Linked DNA regions of Pseudosulfitobacter sp. DSM 107133. The protein of the gene in region 2 binds, or shares a complex with, the protein of the main gene of each other region. Links are inferred from orthologs where the notes say so. Each region holds a gene or a part of one and is shown on either strand. Other genes may lie near its edges.

Region 1 (8,975 bases), 350 kb from region 2 along the record:
ATGACCCGCGCGGTTGTGGGCGGTGGCGCGTTGTTCCCCAGCCTGCGTCAGGAGTATGCAGATCGCGGCATCGCCTGCCTGCAATCCTATGCCACCGCCGATCTGGGCAACATCGCCTATGAAAGCGCGGCGATGGAGGGGATGATCGTGGATGAGGGCGTGATTGTTGAAATCCTGACCCCGGGCACAGGCACGCCGGTGGCGCCGGGCGAGGTGGGTGAAGTGGTGGTGACGTCGCTGAACCCCGACTATCCGCTGATCCGTTTTGCCACCGGCGACATGAGCGCCGTGATGGACGGGCAAAGCCCTTGCGGGCGCACCAACATGCGTATCAAGGGCTGGATGGGGCGCGCGGACCAGACAACCAAGATCAAGGGGATGTTCGTGCGCCCCGAGCAGGTGGCCGCTTTGGTCGCAAAACACCCCGACATCGCCCGCGCGCGGGTGATTGCCCAGCGTGAGGGGCAACAGGATGCGATGACGGTGCGGATAGAAGCCGATGGCGGAGATGCGCAAGCCTATGCGTCCAGTATTATCGAGACGCTGAAGCTGAAAGGCACGGTCGAGATCGTGCCGGTGGGCAGCCTGCCGCGCGACGGGGTCTTGATCGAGGATCAGCGGACCTACGACTGACAGTGGGGGCTGTGCCCAAGTTTCTTGCCGTGCGGGGGCTCTGCCCCCGCGCCTGCGGCGCTCCCCCGGAGTTTATCCGGCAAGATGAAGGATCTGCCTGAGCGGCTGATCCCGACCGTTTGTGCGCCGCAGAGAATTTGTGATCGCGGGCGGGCTGGTGAAGGACGCGCGCGGCAGCTAGGACTGCTTGCAGGATTGTGGTGCATTTCAGGGGCAGGCCCGCGCATGTGGATGATACGGCTGTTGGTGTTGGCGGCGTGCGCCCTGTTGGCGGCGTGCGGGACAAAGCCCGAGGCATCGGATGTCCCGGTAACGCCGCTGTTGTTCAATGCGGCGGATATTGAAAAACAGGACAAGCTGCTGATCCTGATCCCCGGATCTATGACGCCGTTGGGTATTTTTGACCCTGTGGTGGCGTGGCGGCCCAAGGGCTATGCCTTTGCGGCTTACCGGTTTCCCGGCATGGACGGGCGTCCGCTGGACGGGCCGCTGGACATTGCCCGTGCCGCGCAGACCATTGTGACGCTGGCAAACCGCTTTCCCGACAAGCAGATCAAGCTGCTGGGCTTTTCCACCGGTGCGCCGATTGCGATGCTGGCGGCCAAGCAGATCGGGCCGCGCGCGCAGGTCGCCGGCATGTCGAGCGCGGTCGAGTTTGGCGGCGGTGCGCAGACGGCGCTGCGCGGCGTTGATGACATTCTGGTCGCGGCGGCACGGGCGCGGTCGGTGAACACGCGCAAGGTTTGGGAAAACTACTTTCCCGTTCTGCTGTTCGGGCGCGATGGCGCGCGTTCGCCCGCGCGGGCCGAGGATATTGCCCGCATTACCAGCCGCCCGAAAAAGGTTGTGGTTGAACCGTCGTTCAATGTCTTCAAGGCGCACACCATGGCCCTGGTCGGCTGGCAAATGCCCGAAGGGTTCACGCTGCCCCCCGAACAGGTGCATCTGTATGCAGGCACCGCCGACACGGTGTTCCGGCCCCGACAGGTGCGACGGTTTGCCCGCGAAATCGGCGGTGCGCCGATCACCTTTTACCCCGGTCTGGGGCATTTGCTGTATGTGGCAGAACCGCGTGTCTTTGACGATATTCTTGCCTTTTTCGAGCAGGGCTGAGGCGCGGGGCATGGTCTGGTCATTCCGAGTGAAATGGTCGACATAAGGGCTATGAGCGATCAAGTATCGAATACAGCGGGGCGGCCCGCACGGGTGCGTCTGGCGCCACGCGGGCTGGCAACGGCAGCGTTGCTGGCTGCGGGGTTGTGCCTGTTGCCGATGGTTGCGGTGTTGCTGGCGTCATTTGGCGGCGGGTTCGACACGGTGCGCCATTTGATGCAGACGGTGTTGCCGCGCTATGCGGGCAATACGCTGGCGCTGGTGCTGCTGGTGTCGGTCGGCACGTTCATGATCGGTGTCGGGGCGGCATGGCTGGTGACGATGACGCGGTTCCCCGGTGTGCGGATGTTCGAGATTGCGCTGGTGCTGCCGCTTGCCTTTCCGGCCTATGTTCTGGCCTATGCCTATACCCATATTCTGGATCACCCCGGCGTTGTGCAGTCAACGTTGCGCGCGGTGATGGGGTGGGGGCCGCGGGATTACTGGTTCCCCGAGATCCGCAGCCTTGGTGGTGCGGCGACGATGCTGGTGCTGGTGTTGTACCCTTATGTCTATCTGCTGGCGCGGGCGTCGTTCATGCAGCAATCGGGCACCACGTTTCTGGCGGCGCGCGCTTTGGGCAGCTCGGTCTGGGGCGCGTTTTTCAAGGTCAGCCTGCCGCTGGCGCGGCCTGCCATTGCGGCGGGGGTGTTGCTGACGGTGATGGAGACCATCGCGGATTTTGGCACGGTGGCCTATTTTGGCGTGCAGACCTTTGCCACGGGGATTTACACCAGCTGGTTCAGCATGGGGGACCGCACGGGGGCGGCGCAGCTGGCGCTGTGTCTGCTGGGGTTTGCGCTGTTGCTGGCGATGCTGGAACGCGCGCAGCGGGGGCGGGCGAAATATCACGATCCGTCGCGGGGTAACAAAGGGGGCAATCCTCCGGTTCAGTTGAAGGGCCTGCGCGCTGTTCTGGCAATTTTGCTGTGTGGCGTGCCGGTTGTGCTGGGGGCGGTGCTGCCCATCGTGGTGCTGGTGATCATGGGGCTGGGGTCCGAACAGGATCTGACCAGCGCGCGCTATGTGGGGTTCGTCAAGAACTCGCTGACCCTGGCGGCGATTGCGGCGGTTTTGACGCTGGGGGCTGCGATTGCGGTGGGCTTTTACAACCGCATCCAGCCGGGGCGACTGGCGCGCGGGGCCGCCTATGTGGCGCGGTTGGGCTATGCGGTGCCGGGCGGTGTGATTGCGGTCGGGTTGATGGTGCCCTTTGCGGCCTTTGACAACCAGCTGGATGCCTGGATGCGGGCCACGTTTGACGTGTCCACGGGGCTGCTGATCACCGGGTCGATCTGGCTGCTGATCGCGGCCTATATGGTGCGGTTTCTGGCGGCGGCGCTGGGGGCCTATGAGGGCGGGCAGGCGCTGGTGCATGTGAACATGGACGCCGCCAGCCGGTCGCTGGGCAAAGGGCCGATGGCGACGCTGCGCCGTGTACACCTGCCGATCCTGACCCCCAGCCTGATGACGGCGGTGCTGATTGTCTTCGTCGATGTGATGAAAGAGCTGCCTGCGACACTGATCATGCGGCCGTTCAACTATGATACGCTGGCGGTACAGGCCTTTCGTCTGGCCAGCGACGAGCGGTTGGACGGGGCGGCGGTGCCGTCGTTGGTGATTGTCGCAGTGGGCGTGCTGCCGGTGATTCTGATCTGTCGTCAGGTCGGGCGCAGCCGGTAGACACGGGCGGCCCGCAAAGGGCCACCCGCAGCGTGGCGCTTCAGCTTTCGCTGTCGTCGCCGATCTTGTCCCAGGTCCGGGTTTCGAAGTCCGATGCATCGTGGCGTTCACGCAGCTGGAATTGCGGTTCGCCAAAGGCACGGTTGACCATGCGGCCGCGTTTGACGGCAGGGCGTTCGTCGATCTTTTTCGCCCAGGCCACCACGTTGGTATAGCTTTCCACGTCAAGGAAGGTCGCGGCGTCGTACAGACGGCCCAGAACCAGCTGGCCATACCACGGCCAGATCGCGATGTCGGCAATCGTGTAGTCGTCGCCGGCGATATAGGGGTGGTCGGCCAGTTGCCGTTCCAGCACGTCAAGCTGGCGCTTGGCTTCCATGCTGAAGCGGTTGATCGGGTATTCCCATTTTTCCGGCGCATAGGCGTAGAAGTGGCCAAAGCCGCCGCCCAGATAGGGCGCACTGCCCATTTGCCACATCACCCAGTTCATCACTTCGGTGCGGGCGGGGCCGGAAGCGGGCAGGAATTCGCCGAATTTTTCGGCCAGATGGAACAGTATCGACGCGCTTTCGAACACGCGCACCGGCGTATCGCCCGAGCGGTCCATCAGGGCGGGGATTTTCGAGTTGGGGTTGATTTCGACAAAGCCCGAGGAAAACTGGTCACCTTCGCCGATGTTGATCAGATAGGCGTCGTATTCCGCACCTTTGTGGCCCTTTTCCAAAAGCTCTTCCAGCATCACGGTCGCTTTGACGCCGTTGGGCGTGGCGAGCGAGTGCAATTGCATCGGGTGTTTGCCGACAGGCAGCTCTTTGTCGTGGGTCGGGCCGGCGATGGGGCGGTTGATGTTGGCGAATCGCCCGCCGCTTTCGGTGTCCCAGGTCCAGACGTCGGGTGGCGTATAGGTGTCGGTCATTCTGAAGGCCTTTCGGTCAGGGGTTTGGTGACAACTTATGGTCTTGGACGGAAGGCGCAAGGCTGTGTCGAAAGGATGTCGGGGGCGCTGCCCCCGGCGCAGGCGCCTCCCCCGGGATATTTGGGGCCAAAAGAACAGTGGGGCCGGGATTTCAGGCAATAAAAAAGCCGCCCCGAAGGACGGCCTTTTTGAAATTGATCTGGCGTAAGCCTTAGCCCTGGCGGGCTTTGAACCGGCGTTGCGTCTTGTTGATGACGTACACACGGCCTTTGCGACGCACAACGCGGCAGTCACGGTGCCGGTTTTTGAGCGAGCGGAGCGAGTTGCGAACCTTCATGGCGCTTCTTCCTCATGTTTCATGGCGCGAAGCAGCGCCGGGGTTGCGGGTGTCCGGGCAGGGTGCCCGAACTGTGAATAGAATGGTGGGCGATACAAGGATCGAACTTGTGACCCCTTCGATGTCAACGAAGTGCTCTACCGCTGAGCTAATCGCCCACTCTGGCCTTCACGAAACACTGCCCCAAAACAAAAATGGGGCGCGAGATTTCGCGCCGGTAGGGGGGCGTATAAAAGGAGTCGGAAGCGGGATCAAGGGCTTTTGATAAGTGTATTTTGTGCTCTATGATATTATCACGAGGAGACATGATGCCCAAGCTTGCCTATGAAGTCATCCATCCTGACAAAAACACGTCTTGTGTCGTGTTTGCTTCTCCGCATTCCGGGCGGGATTATCCGTGGCGATTCTTGCGCACGACCGTTTTGAACGAACATCAGGTGCGTTCGTCCGAGGATGCTTTTGTCGACAAGCTGTTTGATTGCGCGCCGCGATTCGGCGCGAGCTTTCTCAAGGCGGGGGCGCCGCGCGCTTTTGTGGATTTGAACCGGGCGGCGGATGAATTGGACCCTGCGCTGATCGAGGGCGTGCGTCCCAAGGGGCACAATCCGCGCGTGGCCTCGGGGCTGGGCGTGGTGCCGCGTGTGGTGGCCAACGGGCGGGCGATTTATCGGGGCAAGCTGAGTTTGGAAGAAGCCGAGCGGCGCATTGACCTGTATTGGCGTCCCTATCACGCGATGTTGCAGCAATTGCTGGATGGTGCGCACCGCCGGCACGGGCAGGCGGTGCTGATTGATTGCCATTCGATGCCGCATGAAGCGATGGACAGTGTCGTGCGCGGCGGGATGAAGCGACCCGATATCGTGCTGGGCGACCGGTTTGGCGCTGCCGCCGGGGGCGAGGTGGTGGACCGGATCGAGGCGGCCTTTGCCGCGGCGGGGTTTGTTGTGACGCGCAATGCGCCCTTTGCAGGGGCCTATATCACGCAGGCCTACGGGCGTCCTTCGCGGGGGCAGCATGCGGTTCAGGTCGAGATTGACCGGTCCTTGTATATGAACGAGGCACTGGTGCGCCCCAACGGGGCGTTTGACGACGTGCGGGCGCGGCTGATGGCGGTGGTGGGCGAGATCACGCAGATCGGTCAGGGACGGATTCCACTGGCCGCCGAATGATCTGACGTGTCGTTACGCTGGTCCCTGTGCGAATTGCAGGTAGCTTTGCCCCGATAGATTTCAGGGGAGAGACGGCGATGGATCTGGATCAGGCAATTTCCGAGCGGCGCAGCATCAGGGGATTCAAACCCGAACCTGTGCCGCGTGCGCTGTTGGAAGAGATTATCGAACTGGCCAACCGTGCGCCGTCGTCGATGAACACCCAGCCCTGGCATTTTCACGTTCTGACCGGTGCGCCGCTGGAAGCCGTGCGCAGGGGCAATTCCGAACGGATGCTGTCGGGCGTGCCGCCGCAACGCGAGATTGTGGATCACGGTGCCTATCAGGGCGTGCACCGCGACCGGCAGGTCGAGATTGCGATCCAGCTGTTCGAGGCGATGGGGATCGAGCGCGACAACAAGGAAAAACGGCAGGATTGGGTGATGCGCGGTTTTCGCCAGTTTGATGCGCCGGTGTCGGTTGTGGTGACTTTTGACAAGGAACTGCAAGGCGGCACGATTGCGCATTTTGATCTGGGCGCGGTGACCTATGGGCTGGTGCTGGCGGCCTGGAGCCGTGGATTGGGTGCTGTCATCAACGGTCAGGGCATCATGCAGTCGCCGGTGGTGCGCGAACATGCGGGTATTCCCGACGACCAGGTGATTCTGACCTGTGTGGCGCTGGGCTGGCCGGATGAGGAATTTTCGGCCAATTCGGTTGTGTCGCGGCGTCGGGATGTCAGCGAAACGGCGCGATTCGTCGGGTTTGACTGAGGGTGTTGGTGGGGGCGTTGCCGCTGGTTCTTATTTAAAGCACTTCCCGGAAAACGTGATACACAAGCTATCACTTAACGCGTTGAAATCTATGATTTCAGGCAGCGTTAAGTGATTCAGGTTTTTTCGAAAGTGCTATAGGGGGCTCTGCCCCCGGCGCTGGCGCGCCTCCCCCCGGGATTTTTTGAACCAGAGAAGCGGTAGAGTGTTTCGGGATTGCCCTGAGCATCCAATGTCTGCACGCGCGTCAAAATCATGATTTTGCACGATTGCGGGTCCAGAGCCTATCGCAGCGCGCGCCCCTTGACGATGGCATCGGGGCCAAAGCGGCTGCGGATTTTGTCTGTGGCGCGTTCGGCCTGTGTGCGTTTGGTCTTGTCCGGGTCCAGAAGATCGCCCTCGGTGTCGGCCTTGTCGGCATCTGTCAGATCGGAAATGCCGCACCCCAGCAAACGGTAGGGCCCTTCGTTGCCGACCTGATCGAACAGGGCGCGGGCGGTACGGTAGATGGTGTCCGCCATTTGCGTCGGGCTGTGCAGGGACAGCCGTCGCGTCAGCGTGGTGTGGTTGGCACGCTTGAGTTTCAGGGTGACGACCCGGCCTGCCAGATCCTTGGCCTTGGCGCGGTCCGATACTTTTTCGGCCATGCGCCACAGGTGGCCGTCCAGAATGTCGGGGTCGGCGGTGTCGTCGTTGAATGTGGTTTCATTCGAGATGGATTTCATCGGCTCGTGTGCCGTCACCCGCCGCGCGTCGATGCCGCGCGCCAGATGCCACAACCGGTCACCCATCGCGCCAAAGCGGGCGATCAGGTCCTGTTTGTCCCAGCGTTTGAGGTCGGCAAAGCTGCGAATCCCGGCCTTGTCCAGAGATGCCTGCGCCGCGTGCCCGACGCCCCAGATCAGGCGCACGGGCTTGTCATGCAGAAAGCGTTCGGTTTCGGCCTTGCCGATCACCGAGAACCCGTGTGGTTTGTCGAGATCCGAGGCGATCTTGGCCAGAAACTTGTTGTGGGACAGCCCGATTGATCCGGTCAGCCCCAGCTCGCTGCGCATGCGCTGGATCAGCCGCGCCAGCATCACGGCGGGCGGGGCGCCGTGCATCCGTTGGGTTCCGCTGAGGTCCATGAAGGCCTCGTCCAGCGACAGCGGCTGGATGGCGGGGGTCAGCTGTTGCATCATCGCGCGGATGGCGCGCGAGGCGTCGACATAGGCGGACATGCGTGGTTTGACGATGATGGCGTCGGGGCACAGTTTCAGCGCCTGAAACATCGGCATAGCCGAACGCACGCCGCGAATCCGCGCAACGTAGCAGGCCGTGGAGACAACCCCGCGCCGCCCGCCACCGATGATCACCGGTTTGCCCTCCAGTTCGGGATTGTCGCGCTTTTCAACCGAGGCATAAAAGGCGTCGCAATCCATATGGGCAATGGACAGGTCGTTCAGTTCGGGATGCGAAATGACACGCGGGCTGGCGCAGGCCGGGCAGCGGCGCGCGGTGTCAAATTGGTGCAGGCAGTCTCGGCAGAGGGCAGGCATGGCTTTGCAACTGTGCTAGAGTGGGCCTCAGTCTAGCGCGGGGAAGTCGAAATGAACATGCCATTTGCGGGTGCCAAGCTGGCGCTTTTCATTGGCGCGCGGTTGGCGGTGATCCGGCGTGATGACATCGCCGATATCCCCTGGCCGGACTATCTGGACCTGCCGGGTGGCGGGCGCGAAGGCCGCGAAAGCCCCCTGGCCTGTGCCTTGCGCGAAACGCAGGAGGAACTGGGCCTGACGGTGCCGCCGGACGCGGTCGTCTGGGGCAAGCGGTTTGTCGAAAGCGATGGGAATAAATGGTTTTTTGCCGCTCACCTGCCGGAAACGGACGAAGCCAAGATTGTTCTGGGAGACGAGGGGCAAAGCTGGCAGTTGATGGCGCCGCAGATGTTTATTGCCCATCCCAAGGCGGTGCCGCAATTTCAGGCGCGGCTGGCATTGTACATGTCCGGGGTGTCAGGGGATGCGGTCGAGGTGTGAAAACCGGTGTCTCAAAAGAAAGGCCCCCCGCAAAACGAGCGGGGGGAGGTGACGAACTTCAGGAAGAACCAGTTCGTCGGGGAGTATCACCTGTCATTTAACATAACTGAATTTCGCGTTTTGGGCGAGTAGGGAAAACCCGACCCGCCCTATATGCAGTGGTATGTGCCAAATTTCCCACATTCCGTGCGATCATAGCATTCGGGAAACGGTTTAGGGCAGGCTGGAAAGTATGTCTTTTGCTGCTTGGGTGGGGTTGGCGGCGGCCCAGATCGGACGCCCGACAACGATGTGATCCGCCCCGTCGGTGATCGC
Region 2 (9,002 bases):
CTTCCGCAACGTCGACGTGCTGATGGTGGATGACGTGCAATTCATCGCCGGCAAGGATTCGACCCAGGAAGAATTCTTTCACACCTTCAACGCGCTGGTCGACCAGAATCGCCAGATCATCATTTCGGCAGACCGTGCCCCCGGCGAGATCAAGGATCTTGAGGATCGTGTGAAATCGCGCCTGCAATGTGGCCTGGTCGTCGATTTGCACCCCACAGATTACGAACTGCGGCTGGGCATCCTGCAAAGCAAGGTCGAACAGCAAAGCAAGAACTACCCCGACCTGTCCATCGCCCCCGGCGTGCTGGAATTCCTGGCCCACCGCATTTCGACCAACGTGCGTGTGCTTGAAGGGGCGCTGACCCGTCTGTTCGCCTTTGCCTCGCTCGTGGGCCGCGAGATCGACATGGACCTGACGCAGGACTGTCTGGCCGACGTGCTGCGTGCGTCCGAACGCAAGATCACCATCGAAGAGATCCAGCGCCGCGTGTCCGAGCATTACAACATCCGCCTGTCGGACATGATCGGCCCCAAACGCCTGCGCAGCTATGCGCGTCCGCGTCAGGTGGCCATGTACCTGTCCAAACATCTGACCAGCCGGTCGCTGCCCGAGATCGGGCGCCGGTTCGGGGGGCGCGACCACACCACCGTCATGCACGGCGTGCGCCGCATCGAAGAGCTGAAAGTGCAGGATGGTCAGATCGCCGAGGATCTGGAACTGCTGCGCCGCGCGCTCGAAGCGTAAACCTGCGTCACCTGTACCACACGGCACCCTTTTCGGGTGCCGTTTGCGTTTGTAGGGCGCGCAATTCACCTGCCGCGCTTGACCCTTCTGTCAATCCGGTCGACAACAAACAAAAAGGTTGAGAATACGCCGGTATAGGGTAGTTTGCCCCTCCCGGTGGTCCGATTGGAGAGGGACAGATGAAAATCAGTATTGAACGGGCCGCGTTGCTCAAAGCCGTGAGCCAGGCCCAGTCGGTTGTCGAACGCCGCAACACCATTCCGATCCTTGCCAATGTGCTGATCGAGGCCGAAGGCGCTGACGTGATGTTCCGCGCCACCGATCTGGATATCGAAGTCGTGGACAAGGCCCCCGCACAAGTCGAGCGCGCTGGCGCCACCACCGTGTCGGCCACCACCTTGCATGAAATCGTGCGCAAACTGCCCGATGGCGCGCTGGTCACCCTGACCGCCGATGCCGCCGCAGGCCGCCTGACGGTTGAAGCGGGCCGGTCGAACTTTTCGCTGGCGACCCTGCCCAAGGAAGACTTCCCGGTCATGGCCTCGTCTGAGTATGCGTCGAATTTCTCGATTGACGCGGCCAAGCTGCGCCGTCTGTTCGACAAATCCAAATTCGCCATTTCGACCGAAGAGACGCGGTATTACCTGAACGGTGTCTACATGCACGTCGCCACCGGCGAAGACGGCAAAGTGCTGCGCTGTGTGGCCACAGACGGTCACCGCCTGGCACGGATCGACACCGACCTGCCCGCAGGGGCCGACGAGATGCCGGGCGTGATCGTGCCCCGCAAGACCGTGGGCGAACTGCGCAAGCTGCTGGACGATGACGAGATGAAAATTGCCGTTTCGGTCTCGGAAACCAAGGTGCGCTTTGCCACGCCGGAGATCACACTGACATCCAAGGTGATCGACGGGACCTTCCCCGACTACACCCGCGTTATTCCACAGGGCAATACCCGCAAACTGGAAGTGGACGCCAGCGACTTTGCCCGCGCCGTGGACCGTGTGGCGACCGTGTCGTCCGAGCGTTCGCGCGCGGTCAAGCTGCAACTGGACGAAGACCGGCTGATCCTTTCGGTCAACGCGCCCGACAGCGGTGCCGCCGAAGAAGAACTGGCCGTGTCGTACAATGACGAGCGGCTGGAAATCGGGTTCAACGCCAAATACCTGCTGGAGATTGCCAGTCAGGTGGACCGCGAAAACGCCGTGTTCATGTTCAACTCGTCGGGCGATCCGACCTTGATGCGTGAAGGCAATGACATGTCGGCGGTCTACGTCGTCATGCCGATGCGCGTTTAAGAGTTTTCTTGCCTCCGGCGGGGATATTTAAGGCCAAAAGAAAGGGACAGTTGTGAAGCTGTCCCTTTCTGCATTGACGATTTCGCATTTCAGATCGCACCGGATGGCGCGGATCGCTGTGGATCCGCGCCCCGTGGCGCTGTTTGGCCCCAATGGCGCGGGCAAGACCAACATTCTTGAGGCGGTGTCGCTGTTTTCGCCCGGTCGCGGTTTGCGCCGGTCCAGCGCCGAGGACATGACCCGCAGGCCCGAGGCGCTGGGGTGGAAGATCAGCGGCGTGCTGACCTCGCTGCGGCAGGTGCACGAGATCGACATCGTCTCCGAGGCCGGCGGCGCGCGTCAGGTGCGGATTGACGGTAAGGCAGCCGCGCAAGTGGCGCTGGGACGGGTGGCACGGGTGCTGTGGCTGATCCCCGCGATGGACCGGCTGTGGATCGAGGGCGCGGAAGGGCGTCGGCGGTTCCTGGACCGGATGACGCTGAGTTTCGAACCCGGCCATGCCGATCTGTCACTGGCCTATGAAAAGGCGATGCGCGAACGCAACCGGCTGTTGAAAGACATGGTGCGTGATCCGGCGTGGTACGGCGCGCTTGAGGCACAGATGGCGCAGGCTGGGGCGGCGATCCATGCCAACCGGCTGACCACGCTGGCCCAGCTGCACAGCGCCCAGCAGGATGCGCAGACGGCCTTTCCCACCGCCGACCTTGAGCTGGTACATGCGGATGCGCCCCTGCCCCCCTCCGAGGATGATCTGCGCACGGCGCTGGCCGAGGGGCGCAAACGCGATCTGGCTGCAGGGCGCACGCTGATCGGGCCGCACCGCGCCGATCTGATCGGCACCTATGCGGCCAAGGATGTGCCCGCCCGCGACTGTTCCACCGGAGAGCAAAAGGCGCTGTTGGTGTCGCTGATCCTTGCCAATGCACGGGCGCTGGCCCAAAGCTTTGGCGCGCCGCCGCTGTTGCTGCTGGACGAGGTTGCGGCCCATCTGGACGCGGACAGGCGCGCGGCGCTGTACGACGAAATTGTTGCCCTGGGCGCACAGGCCTGGATGACAGGCACCGACCGCAACCTGTTCGACGCATTGGGCGCACGGGCGCAGTATTTGCATGTGACCGAGGCAGAGGGCGCTTCAAAAGTAGAGGCCGTGACATGACGCTGAACTGGTCTGATCTGTTGCTGTATTGCGGCGCTTTGCTGATCCTGTTCCTGACGCCGGGGCCGGTCTGGCTGGCGTTGATGGCGCGCGGTTTGTCGGGCGGCTTTCGCGCGGCCTGGCCGCTGGCACTGGGCGTGGCGATTGGCGACATCGTCTGGCCGCTGGTCGCGGTGCTGGGGATTGCGTGGATCCTGTCCGTGTTCGACACCTTCATGCTGGTGTTGCGCTGGGTGGCCTGCGGTGTGTTCATCGTGATGGGCGCGATGCTGATCCGCCACGCAGGCGCCGCCATCAGCGCAGACAACCGCCTGACCCGCCCCGGCATGATGGCCGGATTTCTGGCCGGAATCCTTGCCATTCTGGGCAACCCCAAGGCGGTGTTGTTCTATATGGGCGTGCTGCCCGGCTTTTTCGATCTGCGTGCAATAACCTGGATCGACGTCGCGCTGATCATCGGCGCTTCGGTTTTGATACCGCTTGTTGGCAACCTGACGATGGCTGCATTTGTGGGACGTGTGCGCAGCTTTGTCACGACTTCGGGGGCGCTGCGGCGGATCAATATCGGGGCCGGTGTGCTGCTGATTCTCGTGGGCCTTGTACTCCCCTTTGTGTGACCCAGAAACTTGTCTCGATCGCGTGACATCCCCGTACAAAAACCCTATAAAATAACAAAAAATATAGGGTGAAACGGCATGTCCGAAAACGAGCAGGCGCCACAAGAGTATGGCGCGGATTCCATCAAGGTTCTCAAAGGCTTGGATGCTGTCCGCAAACGGCCTGGCATGTACATCGGTGACACCGACGACGGGTCGGGTCTGCACCACATGGTCTACGAGGTCGTGGACAACGGCATTGACGAGGCGCTGGCAGGTCATGCCGATGCTGTCAGCGTCACGATCCACGAGGATTCCTCGGTTTCGGTCAGCGACAACGGGCGCGGCATTCCGGTCGGCATCCACGAAGAAGAAGGCGTATCCGCCGCCGAGGTCATCATGACCCAGCTGCACGCGGGCGGCAAATTCGACAGCAACAGCTACAAGGTTTCGGGCGGCTTGCACGGCGTGGGCGTTTCTGTTGTAAACGCGCTGAGCGACTGGCTGGAGCTGCGCATCTGGCGCGAGGGCAAAGAGCACATCGCGCGGTTCGAGCGCGGCGACACGGTCAAGCATCTTGAGGTTGTCGGCCCCTCGGACGGCAAGACCGGCACCGAGGTGCGGTTCCTGGCATCAACCACCACCTTTTCGAACCTCGAATACCATTTTGACACACTGGAAAAGCGGCTGCGCGAACTGGCGTTCCTGAATTCGGGCGTCCGTATCATTCTGACCGACGAACGGCCCGCAGAGCACCTGCGCTCGGAACTGTTCTACGAAGGCGGCGTGCGCGAGTTCGTGAAATATCTCGACCGGTCGAAATCCTCGATCATGGCCGAGCCGATCTTTATCAGCGGCGAACGCGACGACATCGGTGTCGAGGTCGCGATGTGGTGGAACGACAGCTATCACGAAAACGTCCTGCCCTTTACCAACAACATCCCCCAGCGCGATGGCGGCACCCACATGGCGGGCTTTCGTGGCGCACTGACGCGGACGATCAACAACTATGCGCAGTCCAGCGGGATTGCGAAAAAGGAAAAGGTGTCGTTCACCGGCGACGACGCACGCGAAGGTCTGACCTGTGTGCTGTCGGTCAAGGTGCCCGATCCGAAATTCTCCTCGCAAACCAAGGACAAGCTGGTCAGCTCGGAAGTGCGCCCCGCTGTCGAGGGTCTGGTGAACGAAAAACTGGCCGAATGGTTCGAAGAAAACCCGCTGCAAGCCAAGGTGATTGTCGGCAAGATCATCGAAGCCGCCGTCGCCCGCGAGGCCGCCCGCAAGGCGCGTGACCTGACACGGCGCAAAAGCGCGATGGACGTGAACTTTTTGGCTGGCAAACTTAAGGATTGTTCGGAAAAAGACCCGTCCAAGACCGAAGTTTTCCTGGTCGAGGGTGACAGCGCCGGAGGTTCGGCCCAGACAGGCCGTGACCGCCAGACACAGGCGATTTTGCCGCTAAAGGGTAAAATCCTGAACGTGGAACGCGCACGCTTTGACCGGATGCTGGGCAGTCAGGAAATCGGCAACCTTGTGATGGCTCTGGGCACCGGCATTGGCCGCGACGAATTCAACATCGACAAGCTGCGCTACCACAAGATCGTCATCATGACCGATGCGGACGTGGACGGGGCGCACATTCGTACCCTGTTGCTGACGTTCTTCTATCGCCAGATGCCCGAGCTGATCGAACGCGGATATCTGTATATCGCGCAACCGCCGCTGTACAAAGTGTCGCGCGGCAAATCGGAAGTGTACCTGAAAGATCAGGCCGCGATGGAAGACTATCTGATCAATCAGGGCATTGACGGTGCCATGCTGCGACAGGGCAACGGCGAGGAAATCAGCGGCGCCGATCTGGCCCGTGTGGTCGACCACGCCCGCCAGATGCGCCGCGTTCTGGAAGCCTTTCCAACGCATTACCCGCGTCACATTCTGGAACAGGCTGCGATTGCCGGTGCCTTTGCCGAGGGCGCGGTTGAACGCGACCTGCAAGGTGTGGCCGACAAGGTGGCCGACCGGCTGAACCTGATCGCGCTGGAATACGAAAAAGGCTGGCAGGGGCGCATCACGCAGGACCACGGCGTGCGGCTGGCCCGCATTCTGCGCGGCGTCGAAGAGGTGCGCACGCTGGATGGCCGCATCCTGCGCGGTGGCGAAGCCCGCAAGACCGGCACGTTCACCCAGCATTTGCAGGATGTCTACAACCTGCCCGCACAGCTGGTGCGCAAGGACCGCAGCCAGATGATCTATGGGCCGATGAACCTGCTGGATGCCATTCTGACAGAAGGTGAAAAGGGCCTGTCGCTGCAACGCTACAAAGGTCTGGGCGAAATGAACCCCGACCAGCTGTGGGAAACCACGCTGGACCCCGATGCACGCACCCTGCTGCAAGTGCGCGTCGAGGATATGGCCGAGGCAGACAACCTGTTCACCAAGCTGATGGGCGACGTGGTCGAACCGCGCCGCGAATTCATCCAGCAAAACGCGCTGAATGTGGAAAATCTGGACTTCTGATTGAACCTGTAGGGGCCGATTTGGCCCCTACTTCCCCACAATCCCCCGCGCCGAGCCTGCGATCAGGCGGGCAGCGTCGGTCAGGGGGCCGACGGGCGGCAGGGCCGAGCGGCAGCAGAAGTAGCGTGGCTGCCAGACCGGATCGAACTTGGATTTGAACCTGCGCAAACCCTCGAAGCTATAGAAGCGGTCGCCGTGGCTGTAGACCAGGCTGCCGAACCGCGCCCACAGGGTTGCGCCCCGTCGCCCGGACAGGCCGGCAAAGGGCACCATGCCAAGGCTGAAGCTTTCGCGACCCTCAGCCTTCAGTTGCAGCATCAGCTCGGTAAACAGAAACTCCATCGTGGCAGATGGCGCGTCGGCACGGTGGCGCATCATGTCAACGGCGCTGCTGCGGGGGGCTTCCATCAGGTTGCCAAAGGCGCAAATCTCGCCGTTCAGACGCACCAGCGCAATGCGGGTGCGGTTCAGCCAGGCCTCATCAAAGCGCCCCACCGAGAACCGTTTTTCGCGCGCGGCATGCTGGGCCATCCAGTCGTCAGATATGCTTTGCAGCGTGGCGATCAGTTCGGGCGCGTGCGGGGGCGAAACGATTTCCACACTCAGCCCGTCGCGTTGCGCGCGGTTCCAGCTGGCGCGCAGCTTCTTGCGTTCGGGGCCTTCCAGCGAGAAATCGGGCAAGGGCACCACGGCCTCCTCACCCATTTTGTGCAGGGTCAGGCCCATGTCGATGGCCTGTTCGGTAAAGGCGGCCGAAGTTTCATAAAACACAGGTCGCGCGCCGGCAGCGCGGGCCGCATCGTGAAACGCCCATGACAGGTCTTCGACATCCTCTTGCGCGCCAACCGGTCCCCCCATGACAATCCACGAACCGCCCTTGATCCCGTAGGACAGCACGGATTGCTGTGCGGGGCCAAACATCAACATCTTGTCCCCGGTCAGCGCGATTACATCCGATCCGGTGCCATAGGTGTTGATGATCCTCTGCGCGGCCTCGAATGCAGCGGCATCGGGCAGCGGTGCCTTGACCCGCGCCACGCGAAAACCGGAATACAGCAAAGCCGCGCTCAGGATCACACCGGCGGTCAGAGCCGCCCGCCATGCGGCCACCGCCGGGCCATCGCCTGCAACCTGCCACCACATCAAATCTCGCGCCGCGTCGTCTGTATGAACCAGATACCAAAGCAGGCCCAGCGAAGTCAGCGTAGACAGGGTGAACACCAGCCAGCGCACCGACAGCACCCCCTGCGTCAGCCGTGCACGCCGGTAGAATTCGCGTCGGCAGGGCCACAGGATCAACGCCATCATCGCAAGAACCATCACCCGGTCCAGATCCTGCGTTTTGAGTGCGGCAACCACAACTCCGACCAGCAACGCCACCAGAACCGCCCAATAGGCCAGCCTGGAGCGGCGAAACACCGACACAGACAGCACCGCCAGCAACGACCCGATAATCGAAGACACCAGCGGCCCGCCTTCGACCATGGTCAGGGGCAGCAGGGTTTCCAGCTCTTCGGCGCGGCCTGTGGGGTTGGGGATCAGTCCCGCAAACATCATGAACAATCCCGAGGCCAGCACCAGAAACCCCGTCGCCATGGGAATCAGCGACCGGCCCGCCAACACCATCGGCGCAAGTCCCGGAATGGTCGGCAGCCGCGAACCTGCGGCGCTCCAGACCTCGGTCAGTGACAACAACAGCAGCGCCAGAACAAAGGGCAGCAGGAAATAGATCAGCCGGAACAACAACAGTGCGGTCACCGCATCGTTCACCGGAACCGTCGCGGGCAGGGCCGCGATGACCACGCTTTCAAACACCCCGATTCCGCCGGGCACATGGCTGGCCACGCCCACCATCGTCGCCACGGCAAAGACCGCCAGCATGTTGGCAAAGGGCAGCGCACCCGTGGGCAGCAACAGGTGCAGAACCAGCGCGGCCATGACCATATCAACGCCGGTGATCGCCAGTTGGCGCAGCAGGTCCCTGCCCCGCGGCGCCGATAGCTTGAACCCCCCCCAGCTGAACGTTCCGCCCCATTGCGAAATGACGCCCAGCGCGATCACCGACACCACAAGCAAACCGATGGCAATCAGCCGCAGCGTTTCGGGGGCAATGTTCACCAGCACCTGCAACGCTGCGGGATGCACCGCCACCGCGCCCAGACCGATCAGTGTCGACCCGATCCCGAAAGACATCGCCGCAAAGGTGGAAATCGCAGCCACATCATAGGCATCCAACCCCAAAGCCGAATATATGCGATAGCGCACGGCACCACCCGACACGAGGCTGAGCCCGATGGTGTTGCCCAGCGCATACCCCAGAAACCCGCCCAGCGCGATGGAACTGGCAGGCGCGGTTTTCCCGATATAGCGCAACGCGGACCAGTCATAGCCGATCAGCGCGATATACCCCACCGCCGTTGCCGCCAGCGCACCGGCTATCAGATGTGGCGGTGTTGCACGCAGTTGCGCCAGCACCACGCGCATGTCGAGCGGTGCCAGCAAATGATACAGCGCATAAACACCGCCAATGAACAGCACGCCGGTCAGGATCAGCGGAGCATGCTGGCGCAACAGCCTGCGCGCGCGGCTGCCCGTCTCGCGATCCGTCATATCGGTGCCTTTGTTATCCTGGCTCATATCTCGATCTGCTTTTCTGATCCGGGGTCGATTGCACGCTATATAGCCGGACA

Evidence for each region.
Region 1: the proteins of dnaN (region 2) and DSM107133_RS01705 are in contact, whole or in part, in a solved structure (PDB 1OK7), measured with the Escherichia coli proteins. The link is inferred for Pseudosulfitobacter sp. DSM 107133 from one-to-one orthologs.

Annotation. Positions count from the first base shown.
Region 1 is NZ_CP085154.1:346,362-355,336, forward strand. What follows is about bases 6,054-8,975. They hold DSM107133_RS01705 (DNA polymerase IV), read right to left. Parts: upstream 8,181-8,975; coding sequence 6,927-8,180; downstream 6,054-6,926. Other genes in these bases: DSM107133_RS01700 (nitroreductase), read left to right, coding at 6,054-6,642; DSM107133_RS01710 (NUDIX hydrolase), read left to right, coding at 8,232-8,660; pyrF (orotidine-5'-phosphate decarboxylase), read right to left, coding at 8,874-8,975. Also shown: DSM107133_RS01665 (AMP-binding protein), read left to right, coding at 1-633; DSM107133_RS01670 (alpha/beta hydrolase), read left to right, coding at 859-1,746; DSM107133_RS01675 (iron ABC transporter permease), read left to right, coding at 1,798-3,468; yghU (glutathione-dependent disulfide-bond oxidoreductase), read right to left, coding at 3,509-4,384; ykgO (type B 50S ribosomal protein L36), read right to left, coding at 4,596-4,721; DSM107133_RS01695 (N-formylglutamate amidohydrolase), read left to right, coding at 5,030-5,890; more of DSM107133_RS01700, read left to right, coding at 5,968-6,053. UniProt on the Escherichia coli protein: Poorly processive, error-prone DNA polymerase involved in translesion repair and untargeted mutagenesis. Copies undamaged DNA at stalled replication forks, which arise in vivo from mismatched or misaligned primer ends.
Region 2 is NZ_CP085154.1:609-9,610, forward strand. What follows is about bases 35-2,983. They hold dnaN (DNA polymerase III subunit beta), read left to right. Parts: upstream 35-924; coding sequence 925-2,043; downstream 2,044-2,983. Other genes in these bases: dnaA (chromosomal replication initiator protein DnaA), read left to right, coding at 35-745; recF (DNA replication/repair protein RecF), read left to right, coding at 2,096-2,983. Also shown: more of dnaA, read left to right, coding at 1-34; more of recF, read left to right, coding at 2,984-3,199; DSM107133_RS00020 (LysE family translocator), read left to right, coding at 3,196-3,816; gyrB (DNA topoisomerase (ATP-hydrolyzing) subunit B), read left to right, coding at 3,895-6,312; bifunctional lysylphosphatidylglycerol flippase/synthetase MprF, read right to left, coding at 6,340-8,949. UniProt on the Escherichia coli protein: Confers DNA tethering and processivity to DNA polymerases and other proteins. Acts as a clamp, forming a ring around DNA (a reaction catalyzed by the clamp-loading complex) which diffuses in an ATP-independent manner freely and bidirectionally along dsDNA.